Regions from separate parts of the Arthrobacter sp. JUb115 genome, predicted to be linked through region 1. Evidence: predicted binding sites of a transcription regulator. Region 1 holds the regulator's gene; the other holds the start of a gene.
What was found. Region 1 encodes LexA, which represses DNA repair genes until DNA is damaged. Its sites were predicted from a motif close to TCGAACANNTGTTCGA; they were not measured.

Region 1 (7,454 bases):
AGCGAAATGGCTCCGCCAATCAGGAAGGCCCCGACAACGCCCAGAATAAGGGTCCACATGCCTAGAGCGTCCCCAACCAGTTGCGAAGCAGCTGCGCGCCAGCGTCCCCGGACTTCTCCGGGTGGAACTGCACTGCCGATAGCGGGCCGTTCTCGACGGCGGCCACGAAGGGCGTTCCGTGCGTCGACCAGGTCACCTGTGGCGGGGTCATCGCTGGCTGGGTTACGTCGAATTCCCACTTCTGAACAGCGTAGGAGTGCACGAAGTAGAAACGTTCACCCTCGATGCCGGCGAACAGCTTGGATCCTTCCGGCGGGCGTACCGTGTTCCAGCCCATGTGCGGGATGACATCCGACTGCAGGCGTTCAACCTTGCCCGGCCATTCGCCAATGCCTTCGGTTTTCACACCGTGTTCCACGCCTTCTTCAAAGAAGACCTGGTGTCCCACGCAGATACCCAAAACCGGCAGGCCCCCGGCAATGCGGCGACCGATCCAGCGCAGGGAACCGGTTTTGGCCAGCTGCTCCATGACCGAGGCGTAGGCGCCAACACCGGGGACTACCAGGCCGTCGGCGGCCACGATCTTCTTCGGATCTGCGGTCAGTTCCACTTCGGCACCGGCGGCTTCCAAAGCGCGCACAGCGGAGCGGACGTTGCCGGACCCATAATCCAGGACAACTACTGTTTTCTTTTCCACTTACAGTGCACCCTTCGTGGATGGGATCTTGTCGCCCATGCGCTCATCGCGCTCTACCGCTTCGCGCAATGCGCGCGCGAAGGACTTGAACTGCGCTTCAACGATGTGGTGCGGGTCGCGACCCGAGAGCACCTCGATGTGAGCACAGATCTGTGCGTGGAAAGTGATGGCTTCGAAGACGTGACGGGTCATCGAACCGGTGAAGTGACCACCGATCAGGTGGTATTCCTGGCCCGCAGGCTCGCCGGAGTGCACGAGGTATGGCCGGCCCGACACATCGACTACCGAACGGGACAGGGCTTCGTCCAGTGGAGCGTAGGAGGTGCCGAAGCGGCGGATGCCGGCCTTGTTGCCCAGTGCCACGCGCAGTACTTCGCCAATGGTGATCGCGGTGTCCTCGACGGTGTGGTGAACGTCGATGTGGGTATCGCCGGTTGCACGCACGGTGAGATCGATGAGCGAATGCTTGGATAGCGCAGTCAGCATGTGGTCGTAGAACGGCACCGAGGTGCTGATCTCAGAGACACCGGTGCCATCGAGGTCCAGTTCAACGAATACGGACGATTCGCTGGTCACGCGTTCCATGCGGGCGCGACGTGCGCCAATCAATTCGGCAGACATGTCTTCCTTCGCTTGTCTTTGATTACTTCTGCGAGCCGAGCAGTTCGGCAAGTCGTTCCAAGAAGGCTGTGGTTTCCGATTCGGTTCCTGCCGTAACACGCAAGGTTCCCGGGATTCCATTGTCGCGGATGATGATGCCGGCTTCCAACAGGCCTTCCCAAATCTTGTGGGGGTCTTCGACGCCACCGAAGAAGACGAAGTTGGAGTCGGAGACCGATGGCTTGAGGCCAAGTTCCTTCAGGCGCGCGACGATGCGGTCCCGCTGGGACTTGATGTCCTCGACCTGGGCCAACAGCAACTCGATGTTCTTCAAGGCCGCGATGGCGGTTGCCTGGGTCACTGCCGACAGGTGGTACGGCAGTCGCACCAAGCGGATGGCATCGGTGACTTCTGGCGCAGCGGCCAGGTAGCCTACGCGCGCACCGGCCAGGCCGAAAGCCTTGGACATGGTGCGCGAGACAATCAGCCGCTGGCGGCCTTCGAGCAGGCTCAGCGCCGAGGTGGTGCTGGCCAAGGAGAACTCGGCGTACGCCTCATCCACGATCACCATGCCGTTATGCTCGCTCATGGCTTCATATACCGCGGTGATGACGTCCAGGCCAAGGGCCGTGCCGGTGGGGTTATTCGGAGAGCAGAGGAAAACGATGTTCGGCTTGTGCTCGCGAACCTGTGCGGCTGCGGAATCGGCGGACAACGTGAAATCTGCGGCGCGTTCACCGGCGATATATTTCGTGTCAGTACCACTGGCAAGCAGCGGGTACATGGAGTAGGTTGGGCCGAAGCTCATCACGGCACGGCCGGGGCCGCCAAAGGCTTGCAGGATTTGCTGCAGGATTTCATTGGAACCGTTAGCGGCCCAGATATTGTCCTTGGTGAGCGAGTGGCCGAGGTAATCGGCTAGGAGTTCGCGAAGCTCGGTGAACTCGCGGTCCGGATACCGGTTCAACATTGCCGCCGCCTTGGCCACCTCTTGTGCAATGGCATCGACGACTGTCGGTGGCAACGGATGGGTGTTCTCGTTGACGTTCAGCTGGATGGGCACGTCAATTTGTGGTGCGCCATAAGGGGATAGCCCGCGGAGATTCTCACGCAAGGGCAGCTGACTCAAAAGTTCACTGCGGTCATTCACGCATCAAGTCTACGTGCGCAGCGCGCCTGCCGGTGAATCCGCTACGGCCACAGGTAACAAACTCGAAGCAGGCTGGGGAAGCTAGCCGGCAAGGACCGGAATCGACAAGGTTTCGCCAACCTGGATTTCGCTGCCGGTCAGGGCATTGAGTTCGGCGATGTGGCCCACTGCCGAGGTCACGTCGTAACCGGTGGCGTAATCCCGGGCCAGGCTCCACAGCGTATCCCCTGGAATAACGGTGACATCAACGGTTCCGACTCCAACAGGAGTATCGGCTGCGGCATGCGCGTCAGAGGCAAACATGGAGATGAAGAAAGCTGCGGCGATGGTGAGTGCGAAAATGGGCATACCCACAAGCACGGCCCATCCGCGACGGTTGATGCGGATCTTCAGTGGTGCCTGGGTCTGATTTGAGTCAAGTGCGACGGTTGCCATGACTTTGTCTCCTCAAGAAATTCAAGTGATGCGAATTTGTATTCGAAAGCGTAGATTCGAAAACTTGTTCGAACCTCGTATATCTGTTCTAACAGAGGTTTGCGGAACTTGTCCAGAAGTTTTCGAACAAATCTTTGAAAGAAGCTCGCTTATCTACTAAGATTTCGAAGTAGACGAGCAATGAAAACATCTCACCATCTAGCGCCGACAGTTTGGACTTACGAACTTTCGAATGATTGCTAGGGAAGGCAAAATCTCATGTCAGCTTCACAACGCACTCCCCGATCGAATGCACGTTCGCTGACGATTCGCCAAAAGAAGATCCTGGAGACGATCCAGCGGTCAATCGGCAAGAACGGTTATCCACCATCGATGCGTGAGATTGGTGACGCAGTAGGGCTCAAGAGCCTTTCGAGCGTCACCCACCAGCTGAGCCAGCTGGAAAAGCTCGGCTATATCCGTCGAGATCCACGCCGTCCGCGCGCAATGGAAATCCTGCTGCCTCTGCAGCTGGCCGAAGACGCCGAGAAGGCCGAAGTTTCGAAGGAGGTCGAGCCAGATGCCAGCGAAGACGCCAAGATCATTGAATTGAGCACTTCCGCTGACACCACCATGGTTCCCCTGGTTGGCCGTATCGCTGCCGGCGGTCCGATCCTTGCCGAACAGTCCGTCGAAGATGTTTTCTCGTTGCCTCGTCAGCTCGTAGGCCACGGCGAACTGTTCATGCTCAAGGTTTCCGGCGATTCAATGGTTGACGCTGCGATTTGCGATGGCGACTGGGTAGTTGTCCGCCGCCAGCAGACGGCGGACAACGGCGACATCGTAGCTGCCCTGCTCGATGAAGAAGCCACGGTAAAGACTTTCCGGCAGCGTGACGGGCATACCTGGCTGCTTCCGCAGAACTCGCGCTACGAACCAATTTTGGGTGATGCCGCAACGATCATGGGACGCGTCGTCTCGGTGATGCGCTCGCTCTAGAATACGTACGGTCATTGCGCTGGTGCTTGGCACCAGCGCAATTCTCGTTTAACCCGCTATTGGCCGGCGTTCAACTCGAATTGAGCGGCCGCCGAGAAGATCATCCAGCGTTGGATTGCCGCCGAAAGCCGGCGTGGTTCCTGGTCAGCCAGATGGCGCGCCGTTGCCATGACCAGCCTCCTGGCCTGCTCCCGGCTCCGGGCTTCTATGCGGACATCATTACCGGCGAGGGCCAGATATCGGCAGAGTATCCCCGCGAACAGGTTGCCGTCTCCCCCGCTGTTGAACGAGAGGACCCCGGCAGCAGTTGACAGCGATTTCGTGGTGGCATCGATCAGTACTTTAGCGTGAGCCAGATCAGCAGGCTCGCCAAGCTCAAGCAATGCCCCGAGCACCAGGCCCTGGTTATAGGTGTAGACCGCTGGTTCCACGGCGTGTCCCTGCGTGGTCAACCGAAGTCCGTCCAGATACAGTCCTCGCTCCACGCTGAACAGATTCTTTTCCAGCCACTGGAGAAGCTCTCGCGCGGTCTCTTTCTCCCCGGTACGGGCAAAGAACAGTGCCGCCGGCGCGTTGGCTGGCGTGTTCTTGAAATCCCGCTTTCTGGACCAGTACAGGCCGCCGTCCAGCACCCCATCCATGCCGGCATGGAGCTGCCGTCCCAGCGTCCGAACTGCCGCCTCGGCAGGACGGCTCCTGTGTCCCGTCACCAGCTGCGTGAACTCTGACAGGCGGCCGCTGGCCAGGGCAAGCCAAGCCATGTCGTCGAAGAAGTAGTTGGGCAAGATCCCGAAGTTTCGAATTCGAATGCCGCGCAATAGGCCGTTGGCCCGGGCAAGCGCTTCGCGCGCCCGGTGTTCGTTGCCTTCGTCCCAGTACGATCGGCCCTCATCGATGATGGCATCCAGATAGTGCGCCTGCCACCAATAGTTCCACTCCGCAAGCGGGTGCGCGAAACCATTGAGATTGCTGAGCATGCTTCCGTCGCGCAACCGATGCGCTTTGCTGTAGCTCTGTCCAATCCACGTTCCGGGCAACCCCATGAGGCGATGCCCGAACCGCTGGTGGGTGTCGATCGCGGCTTGGTGCGCCAATTCCTGCATGGACTCCATGGTGCCTTCCGATTCGAGCTTCATCAGTTCTTGTCACAGACCTTAGTGCATCTGGAAGCATCATGCTGGTACCGGTTAAAGAACTTGAGCTGTCCCGAAGGACAGCTCAAGTTCATACTCTGGCCGCGGCTATTTCCCGCCCGGGTTCAATCGCTTGAGAACACCAGTGATGACCTTCTTATCGACAGTCGGCCACATCGGCGGCAGGGTAGCTTTCAAGAAGCTGCCGTACCGCGCCGTGGCCATGCGCGAATCAAGGATCGCCACAACGCCCTTATCCCCGACCGAACGAATCAAGCGCCCAGCACCCTGGGCCAGGCGAATCGCCGCATGGGTGGCGGCAACCTGCATGAAGCCATTTCCGCCATGCTTGGCCACGTCCTCGGAACGGGCCTTGGAGATAGGATCATCCGGGCGCGGGAAAGGAATCTTGTCGATGATGACCAGCCGGCAAGAATCGCCTGGCACGTCTACGCCCTGCCACAAGGTCATGGTTCCAAACAGGCAGGTGTCGCGTTCGCTGCTGAACTGTTCGACCAGCGACTTCATGCTGGCTTCACCCTGGCACAAGATTTCCACGTCCAGGCGCTCGCGCAAGATGCTTGCCGCTTCCTCGGCGGAACGCTTGGAAGTGAACAGCGCCAAGGCGCCGCCACCGGAGGCCTTGATGAGATCTTCGATCTCATCCAGCGTCTCCGCCGCCAGTTGGCGTCCTGGCTTGGGCAGGTGCTTGGCCACGTAGAGGATGCCCTGCTTGGGGTAATCGAAAGGGCTGCCAACATCTACGCCGGTCCATGATGGAGCGCCGGCGCCCATCAGGCCCAAGGAGCCTGCTACCGAGTCGAACTGCGAGCCAATGGCCAAGGTGGCGCTGGTCAATACGACCGTGCGCCCGTCGAAGAGGCCCTCGCGCAACTTGCCGGCCACCGACAACGGTGCCACGTTCAAGGTTGCAGGCTGGCTCTCATCGGCCTCGACGTAGCCCCGGCCTTCGACAAACTCCCGCGGACGGGTGGTGTACAGGACCTCGCGGCGTTCTTCGGATTCGAGCATGCGAATCGCATCATCCATCACTGCCTGCAGCTGGGAGCGGGCAGTCTGGCGGCCGCCATCGGCCGGTGCATTGGCTTCGGGCTTGGACAGCGCCAGAGCCAGCCGGGCCTGCTCCACGATGTCGTTCAGGGCAATGCCCATGTCTTCGCGCAGACCATGTTCCAGCAAGCCTGTCGGCAACCCGGTCAACGACTTTTCCAGGCGGTTTGCGGCCTTGACCATCTCATCCGCATTGATACCGCAATGGCGCTTGGCACCGCCAGCGGCGGTAAGCACCATGCGCGAGGAGAGCGCGCCCGAAACCGAGCTGGTCACGCGATCTTGCAGTTCGTGGGCCTCATCGATGATCGCGACTTCGAAGTCCGGGAGAACCGAAAGCCCCTCGAAGGCCGAAACCGCCAGCAACGCATGGTTCGTAATGACCACGTCGGACTCGGCGGCACGGGCACGCGCCATTTCCGAGAAGCATTCGTCCGCCATCGGGCACTTCTGCGAGCCGAGGCACTCCATGGCCGAAACCGAGACCTGCTTCCAAGCCTTGTCACTAACCCCGGGCACCAGTTCATCGCGGTCACCCGTGTCGGTCTCTTCGGCCCATTCACGCAGTTTCATTACTTCGCTAGCCAGCGGCGAGTAAGTTGTGCCGGCAGGTATTGCCGGCTCGTCCATGGAAAAAAGAGTGCCTTCGTCATCCGGGTATCCGCCGCCGAGCTTGTACTGGCACAGGTAGTTCGAGCGCCCCTTGAGCAGCGCGACATCCATCGGGCGCGAGAGCTTGCCCTTGAGCGAGTCGAGTAATCGCGGTACGTCACGGCCGACAATCTGCGATTGCAGCGCCAATGTCGCGGTGGAGACGATCACTGGCTTGGCGCTGGTTTGCGCGTGGGCCAGTGCCGGAATCAGGTAGCCCATGGACTTGCCCGTTCCGGTACCGGCCTGCACCAGCAAATGCTTTTCGTCTTCCAACGCGCTGACCACGTGCTTGACCATTTCCTGCTGGCCGGTGCGCATGGCGCCGCCCATGGAAGTGACCGCGGCCTCCAGGAGCCCCAGGGCCTGCTCTTGCTTATCCATGAAGGTTGAAGGTCTCCAACTCTGCAGCAAAGGAATCGCGCACCTTGACGATCAGCCGGGTGCCCTCCTCCAGGTGTTCGCTTTCCAGGATCTCGGATTCGCTCTGGTGCAGCTTGGCGATCAAATCCCCCCGGTTGTAGGGAATGAGTACCTCAAGCTGGACTCCGGGGCGTGGAATCGAGGAACTGATCTTTTCCAGCAGCTCCTGGATGCCTTCACCGGTATGCGCAGAGACAACCACAGTGTTGGATTCCTTGTTGCGGATGCGTTCGATAACGAACGGATCAGCCACATCAGCCTTATTCACCACGATGATCTCTGGGATGTTCAACGCGTCGACTTCGCCGAGCACGGT
Region 2 (7,454 bases), on a different contig from region 1:
CGCTGCCAGAACGGGACACAACCTGGTCGGAATGGCTCGTCGACCAGACCGAACAAAGTGAAGATCAAGCCGCTACCATCCTGCTTGATTGGGCGTGGAGTCCGGCCAACGCCACTCGGGATATGACACCCTTGCCGAACGATGTGGCCCGGCTGTCTACCCTCATTCTCGGGTGGATGCTGACCACCCCTGACCGCCGCGTTCGCGATCGCGCGACGAAGGCACTCGTGGTAATCGGAGAACGGGGGTCTGCGGGTTTCGCGTCCGCGCTTCGGGAATTTAGAGGTTGCGACGATCCGTACGTTATTGAACGACTCGCCGCAGCAATCTGTGCTGTGGCGCTACGTTCAACGGACTCTGAAACTGTTACCACCCTGGCAGATGCTGCGGTCGAACTAGTCGCTGATGGGTGGCCAGAGCATCTCTTGACCCGTGATTACCTGCGTCGTACCTCGGCGGCTGCGCATCGGCACGGTTGGACTGGCCCGGAATGGTTGCCTCCCTACGGAGCGAAATGGCCGATCAGGGTGAAATCGAAGAAGGCAATCGAAGGCTTGAATGCAGATCCTAAATACCGGTATGCATCCATCTTGGGCTCAATCGACGAAACGTATGGCGACTTCGGTCGATACGTGATGAAGCAGGCATTGGACAATTTCGACCATAGTGATCACAAAAAACTGCGAGATCAGGCCCAGCGCACCGTTTTCACCCGGGTACTTGAGCTCGGGTGGACGCCTGAACTATTCGGCCAGCTGGACCGTGGAAGACACGGGGGCAATGACGGTCCGCTTGAACGGTATGGCAAGAAATACCAGTGGATAGGCTACTACGAAGTCCTTGGCCGGATCGCCGATAATTACAAGCTCACCGAACGCTGGAACGGTGAGGAAGATCCGTTCCCTTACGACTTTGCGGAGCAGATCGTGTACCGTGATATCGATCCGACCATTCTAACTCCAAACGGGTTGAATGAACCAGCATGCGAAACCACCCCTTGGTTTGCTCCGGTGTGCCCAATTTTCCCTCCTGATGTTGCAAAGGAATACCCCCTCGATATGGAAGGGGTGCCCGATCCACTAGACCTGATTACGATTACCGCCTCGGACGAGTCAAAATGGCTATCGCTAATACGACACAGCAACTGGACCCAAATTCTCCCGCCCGAAATTGCAGCTCTGCGAGCCCCAAATCTCAATGTTTGGATGCAAATTCGGGGCTATCTCGTGGCATCGGACCAGGTAGAGCAGCTTCGAAAATTTTCTAAGGGACAGGACTGGGATGGGCGATGGATGCCTGAGAACGCGGAAATTCACTCGCGATTGCTTGGCACTCATCCAGACTCGCCCGAATGGGATTGGGCCGATGGTAATGCCGAGCCACGTGGCATGAGGAGCCAGATTCCTGTGACTCTCTTCCAGCCCGTCGCTTGGTACGGGGGCACCGGTACTTCCCGTGAGGACACTGGAACTGACGAACCGACCGGTTACGTACCTAGCCAAATGTTGTTCAAATTGCTAGGTCTCCGAAAGGGTGTCGATTTCCAATGGTCAGACGCGAACCATCTTGCGGTCGCCGACCCTACAGTAGGAATGGCTGAAACCTCCACACTATTGATGCGTCGAGACCTCAGTGCGGAGTTAGAAGATGCGGGTTTCTCTCTGTATTGGACCGTTCTGTTGAACAAGCAACGGCTAGATCACAGCTATTCTCGTCCTGGCAAAGGCTACAGATGGCTCAGTGCCAGTGCTTCCTACATACTTGACGGTGACTCTATTGATTTGATCTCTGCAAGTGCTTGGAGATGCCGACCTGCCCCTGGAGGTGATCCGCAACCTGTTGCCTGGAATATCCGAAGTAGGGCGTAATCCGATCAACGACCACTTCGTTAGCCTACAGGCCTGCCCCTAATCCCGAATTGGGTCATAAATCGTCTGTGTGTTCCCGTGTGCACCGTATATCGAACACCTGCTTGTCGAAGAAAGAACCGAATAGACGTTTCTACGTTCCAGCTCGATCGCTGAACGATTCGGTACGCTGTGCTCTGGGCGACTCTGAAGAAGTCTTCGGTTTCCGCGCTGGTGTGTCTGCCTCCTTAGCAGAGGAGCGGCAAGGTACTTTCCTGGGCGGAGGTAAGTTGAGTTGCTGCCGTGGATCTTGCCCTTGGCCTGTTGCGATTTGCATGCTCTGGCAGGTGCGGATGAGGTCAGATCCGCATTCGGCGACCATGGATAGAACGTTGAAGAACAATTTGCAAGTGCACCGTGGCTCAGTCTGATGCTGAGTTTAGCGAGGTCTTCGACGATGACACACGTGTCGGGCAGAGAACGGGTTAAGATGTCGTGGTTGATGACCACGAGGGTATCGCCGTCGCTGCGCACGGCGATGGACTGTTGGAGCCGGGGGGCGTTCGCGATTCTTGCCAGTGAGGCCGTGACCGACAGGTCAGGCTTGACTTCTCTGGTGCGAAATGCATCATCGCGGAAACTTTGTCACTCCCTCCCTGATTATGTCATTGTCCGGATGGTAACAAGTAGCCCTGAGCTTTCGGAGATGAGCCGGGCTTGTAAGTTATGTAGGCATGCTATCTGCGCCTACGGGTTCGTTTTCGAGTGCGCAGCTACTTTGCCATGGAGTAATTGCGGTGACCGCCCGTGAGTGCCGCACCTCGACCGTCGATCGTACCGCTTCTCTGGGGCTTCTAAGTACCTAACCCAAACTGTCGGTCGCACTGACTAGTGTAACTGTCATTCGAACACGTGTTCGAATAGAATGGTTCTACTAAGTAAGGAGTGCACACGTGGGGATGTTCACCGAGTCGATCGAGGTTACTCGTGCAGCTGATGGAATGCCGTTGCGCGTGAGCTGGCAAGGGCAGGACTATCGCTTGGTGGCCGAGCCTCAGCGCTGGTTCGAACGCCGCAAATGGTGGGATGAAAACCTGCGGATTCCTCGCGGAGCCGGTGCGGGGATTGCCGACTATGAGATGTGGCGCCTGCAACTGGTCGCGGTGCGCGGATCCCGGCAAGTGCACAGCGTTGATGTGAGTTTTGATGCGCAAACCGAACGGTGGCGTCTGGTGCGTGTGCATGAGTCGCTGGCCCGCAGCGCCTAATTCCCCTGCAGGGGAACATATATTCGAAGGACCTCCATGAGCTTCACCCACCTGAACGTCAGTTCTTCCTATAGCGCCCACTACGGAGTCTCGCACCCAAAGCGGCTGGCCCAAGCGGCCAAAGCGCAGGGTGCCCAGATGCTCGCGCTGACTGACCGGGATGGGCTCTATGGAACGGTCAAGCATGTGGCGGCCTGCATGGCAGAAGGGCTGCACCCGATTCTCGGGGTGAACCTTGCCGTGCTCGATAACCACGGAGAAACCCAAGGGCGGATTGTCCTGCTGGCCCGTGGGCGCTGCAATGGCGCAGGGTATGCGGCGCTGTGCCGAGCCATCACCCTCGCGCACAGCACTGCGCACGGGGTTCCGGGGCTGAAAACCGAGCAGCTGGCACACCTGGGTGCTGCCGGAAACCTGATGATCCTGCTCGGCGGCGAATCAGACGTGGCCCGCGCAATCCTCAAGGGAAGCTACGCCCAAGCCCGGGCACTGCTTGCCAGCTGGAAGAAGCGGCTGGGAAAGATGCTGCGAGTGGAAATCACCACGCACCTCTCCAGCCCTGGATCGCGCTACAGCCTCGGTGAAGCAGCCCGCTTGCTGCGCTACGCCCAGGAGCGGGGGATCAGGGCCGTGCTCACCAACGCCGTGCGCTACGTGGACCCCGATGGAGCGGTTACCGCAGACATCCTGGACTCGGCGCGCGCCCTGCATAGCCTGAAGAACCTGGACTCCTGCCAACCCAATGGCCAAGGGTGGCTGAAAACCCCGCCCCAGATGCGCCAGCTGGCCAAGGAGATCGGCCAAGCCACAGAAAGGAGCTGGGCGCAGCAGCTTTTGCGGGAAACTGAAGCGCTCGCCGAATGGGCAGCGGCGGACCCGGTAGCCGATCTTGGATGGAAGCAGCCGGTGATCCCCGAAGCGAAGATCATCGGCCTGCGCCGTCCGGCCATGCAAGAACTCACCGAGCGAGTCCATGCAGCGGTGCCTGGGCTCTTGCCGCACGCCAATCCCAGCCTCATTGAAAGACAGCTGGCTCTGGAACTTGGGGTGATCGACCGGCTGGACTTCGCCGGGTACTTCCTAACCGTCGCCGAAACCGTCAAGCTGATCACCGGCATGGGAATCCGCGTGGCCGCCCGCGGCTCCGGTGCTTCCTCGCTGGTGAACTACCTGCTGGGCATCAGCCAGGTGAACCCGCTGGCCCACGACCTGGTGTTCGAACGCTTCCTCTCCGATACCCGCACCACCCTGCCGGATATCGACATCGACGTGGAATCCGCACGCCGCCACGAGATCTACCGCGAGATCTTCTCCAGCTTCGGGGAAGAGCGCGTCAGCCTGATGAGCATGCAGAACGCCTACCGTGCGCGCGGCGCGGTCCGTGATGCAGGAGCCGCCCTCGGGGTAGAGCAGGAGCAGGTGGATGAGATCGCGAAGCAGCTCTGGCGCTTCTCCGCATCCTCTTTCCGCGAAGCGCTCACCGAGAAGCCGGAGCTGGCCGCATTGGCAGAACGCATTACCGATGACACCCAGCTCGATATCCTCATCGACGCTACCGAGCGCCTGGACCGGCTGCCCCGGCATATCTCCATGCACCCCTGCGGGGTGATCCTCTCCGACGCGAGCCTGCTGGACCGCACCCCGGTCCAGCCCTCGGGCATCGGACTGCAGATGAGCCAGTTCGACAAGCATGACATGGACCTGATGGGCTTGATCAAGCTCGACGTGCTCGGTGTGCGCATGCAATCGGCCATCGCCTACACGCTCGAGGAGATCGCCCGCATGCACCCGGATAAGCAAGCGGCCGCCCGCGCCGGAGGGCACGCCGACGACAGCTATATCTCCGCTACCGGAGCGATAGACCTGTCCAGGGTGCCACTGGATGACGAACCCACTTTCGAATTGATCCGCTCCACCCATACGCTGGGCTGCTTCCAGATCGAATCCCCGGGGCAGCGCGAACTGATCGGCAAGCTCGCGCCCCGCGAATTCAACGACCTGATCATCGATATTTCCCTGTTCCGCCCGGGTCCCATGCAGTCGAATATGGTCAAGCCCTACCTGGAGCACCGCCACGGATTCGCCCCTGCCCAATACCTCCACGAGGATCTGATTCCGGCGCTCGCCGAAACCCACGGGGTGACCGTCTTCCATGAACAGGTGCTGCGCATGCTTGATGTGCTCACCGGATGCGGATTGGGCATGGCCGATGTCTACCGGCGCCTGCTGGGCAACCCGGAGAAGGAACCAGCCGTAGAGAAACATGTGCGCGCCGAGGCGACCAAGCGCGGTTATAGCCAGGAAACCATTGACCAAGTCTGGGAGGTGCTCTCCGGCTTCGGCTCCTTCGGCTTCTGCAAGGCCCACGGGGCTGCCTTTGCCGTACCTACCTACCACTCGGCCTGGCTCAAGGCGCACCACCCCGAAGCTTTCCTTGCCGGGATCTGGGAGCACGACCCGGGCATGTACCCCAAGCGGCTGCTGGTCTCCGAAGCACGCAGAATGGGCGTTCCCATCCTCCCGCTGGATATCAACCGATCCACCGGGCACTACCGAGTCGAACGAATATTCCAATCCGCTCCAGCGAAGGTACCTGTGGTGCCCCGCGCACCCAGCTCGCTGCGCCCTGGGCGCTATGGAATCCGCCTGGCCTTCCGCGACATCCACCAGATGAGCGAACGCGAAGTACAACGCCTGGTCGCAGGCCAGCCCTATGAGCACCTCGCCGATGTCCGCGCCCGCGCAGGACTCTCGCGACGCACATACCAGAACCTTGCAGCGCTCGGAGTGTTCGATTCCCTATTGTCCGGGACCTCCCGTGCCGACACGATCGCCCACACGCAATCCATGGCGCACAGCTCCCTTCCGGCCAAATACCGGCCGGGACCCGGACAACTTGCCCTGGATCTGGGGCAGATCGAATATATCGACCAGACCGGCAAAGCACTGGATCCCGCGGAAGTAGTACGTACCGAATTGGACCTCATGCATCTGGACGCCAGCGAGCATCTGATCACCTCGTACCGCCAACGGCTGGCGCACCTGCCCATTACGCAGGCAGCCGAGCTGCTGCACCTGCGCAACGGAACCGAAGTTCTGGTCGCCGGGGTACGGGTGGCCACTCAGACTCCTCCCATGCGCGGAGGCAAGCGTGTGGTCTTCATTTCCGTGGATGATGGGACTGGCTGCATCGACGCCACCTTCTTCGATGACACGCAGCAGCGCACAGCGCCCTTGCTCTTCTCCACACGCATGCTGCTCATCCACGGGGTCACACGCCGTACCGGACCGCGCGGCATCTCCCTCCAAGCGCTGAACGCCTGGGACCTGCATCAGCCGGAGACCCTGCCTGCTGCAGGCTACCTCGCGGAGCTCACCCGGCCGCAACCAAGCTATCGGCCAAACCTCGGCGAGGGAGCACGCAAGATCGAAAGTGTCAGGGAACTTGCCAAACGGATGGAAGCTGAAGGCCTGGACCAGAGAGGGGCCTGACGAGCTAGTTCGCTGACAGGGTTTACCTAACAGATACATCGGGTCCAATAGGAGAGATACCTGATGTGAGGGGAGAACGGGCGTAAGCGCAGATGATTGGTGGCTCACTGCAGGTGCACTATCCCAAACAGTTTGGAACGTGCTCGAAGGCAAAGATCCGCAAAGAGGAATTCGTGACTACGACTTCATCTACTTCGATGAAGATACGTCCTGGGAGGCCGAAGATGCGCTCATTCGTGGAGCCAAAGTCCTCTTCAAGGGCATGGACGCAGAAATCGAAGTACGCAACGGAGCATGCGTCCAACTTTGGTACGAAGAGCCCTATGGGGCGCTGGCTATTCCATTCCTCAGCGTCACGGACGCCATCGACCATTTCGCAGCGAAGGCCTGCTGCTTTGCAGGCACTAGTGATGAGCCTGGGCAAATTAGCACCTATGAACCCTGGCCTGAACGGGAACCATCAAGGAAGATCACTGAAAACTGATAATTCTCAAACCGAGGAAACATGCCCATCGGCGTCGACGACAAATGACGGGTTGTGCACAAAATCCCAGCGGAAGCCATCCGGATCAGCCACACAGGCACTCTTGCCGCCCCACGGCTGCACCGTCGGTTCGGTGACAGAAGTCGCTCCCGCATCCAGCGCTCGCCGGTAGTGTCGGTCCACTTCTGCGTCAGAGTGCACGTTGTGTCCCAGTGAGATCGGTGGCGCCAGCTGGCTGTGCCCGACGTCGCCGTACTCGCTGGGCATCTGCTTCACATCCCAGAGGGCGAGCATCAAGCCATAGCCGGCACGGACAAAAGCGATTTCCGGGTGAGCTGGCTGGACCAGCTCAAACCCCAGGCC

Region 2: EDF61_RS03735 (DUF6504 family protein) is a predicted target of LexA. The motif match lies at 2,752-2,767, and genes of this name have one in related genera.

Annotation. Positions count from the first base shown of each region.
Region 1 covers NZ_SOBS01000001.1:43,753-51,206, forward strand. Annotated here, with positions in the region: gene EDF61_RS18670 (CG2302 family histidine operon protein) at 1-59, opposite strand, end outside; gene hisH (imidazole glycerol phosphate synthase subunit HisH) at 62-697, opposite strand; gene hisB (imidazoleglycerol-phosphate dehydratase HisB) at 698-1,318, opposite strand; gene EDF61_RS00220 (histidinol-phosphate transaminase) at 1,341-2,447, opposite strand; gene EDF61_RS00225 (LysM peptidoglycan-binding domain-containing protein) at 2,529-2,882, opposite strand; gene lexA (transcriptional repressor LexA) at 3,141-3,860, shown strand; gene EDF61_RS00235 (glycoside hydrolase family 76 protein) at 3,917-4,996, opposite strand; gene EDF61_RS00240 (ATP-dependent DNA helicase) at 5,102-7,099, opposite strand; gene hflX (GTPase HflX) at 7,092-7,454, opposite strand, start outside.
Region 2 covers NZ_SOBS01000002.1:115,900-123,353, forward strand. Annotated here, with positions in the region: gene EDF61_RS03730 (NACHT domain-containing protein) at 1-1,868, shown strand, start outside; gene EDF61_RS03735 (DUF6504 family protein) at 2,807-3,115, shown strand; gene EDF61_RS03740 (DNA polymerase III subunit alpha) at 3,152-6,607, shown strand; partial or broken gene EDF61_RS03745 (nucleotidyltransferase family protein) at 6,711-7,091, shown strand; gene EDF61_RS03750 (VOC family protein) at 7,098-7,454, opposite strand, start outside.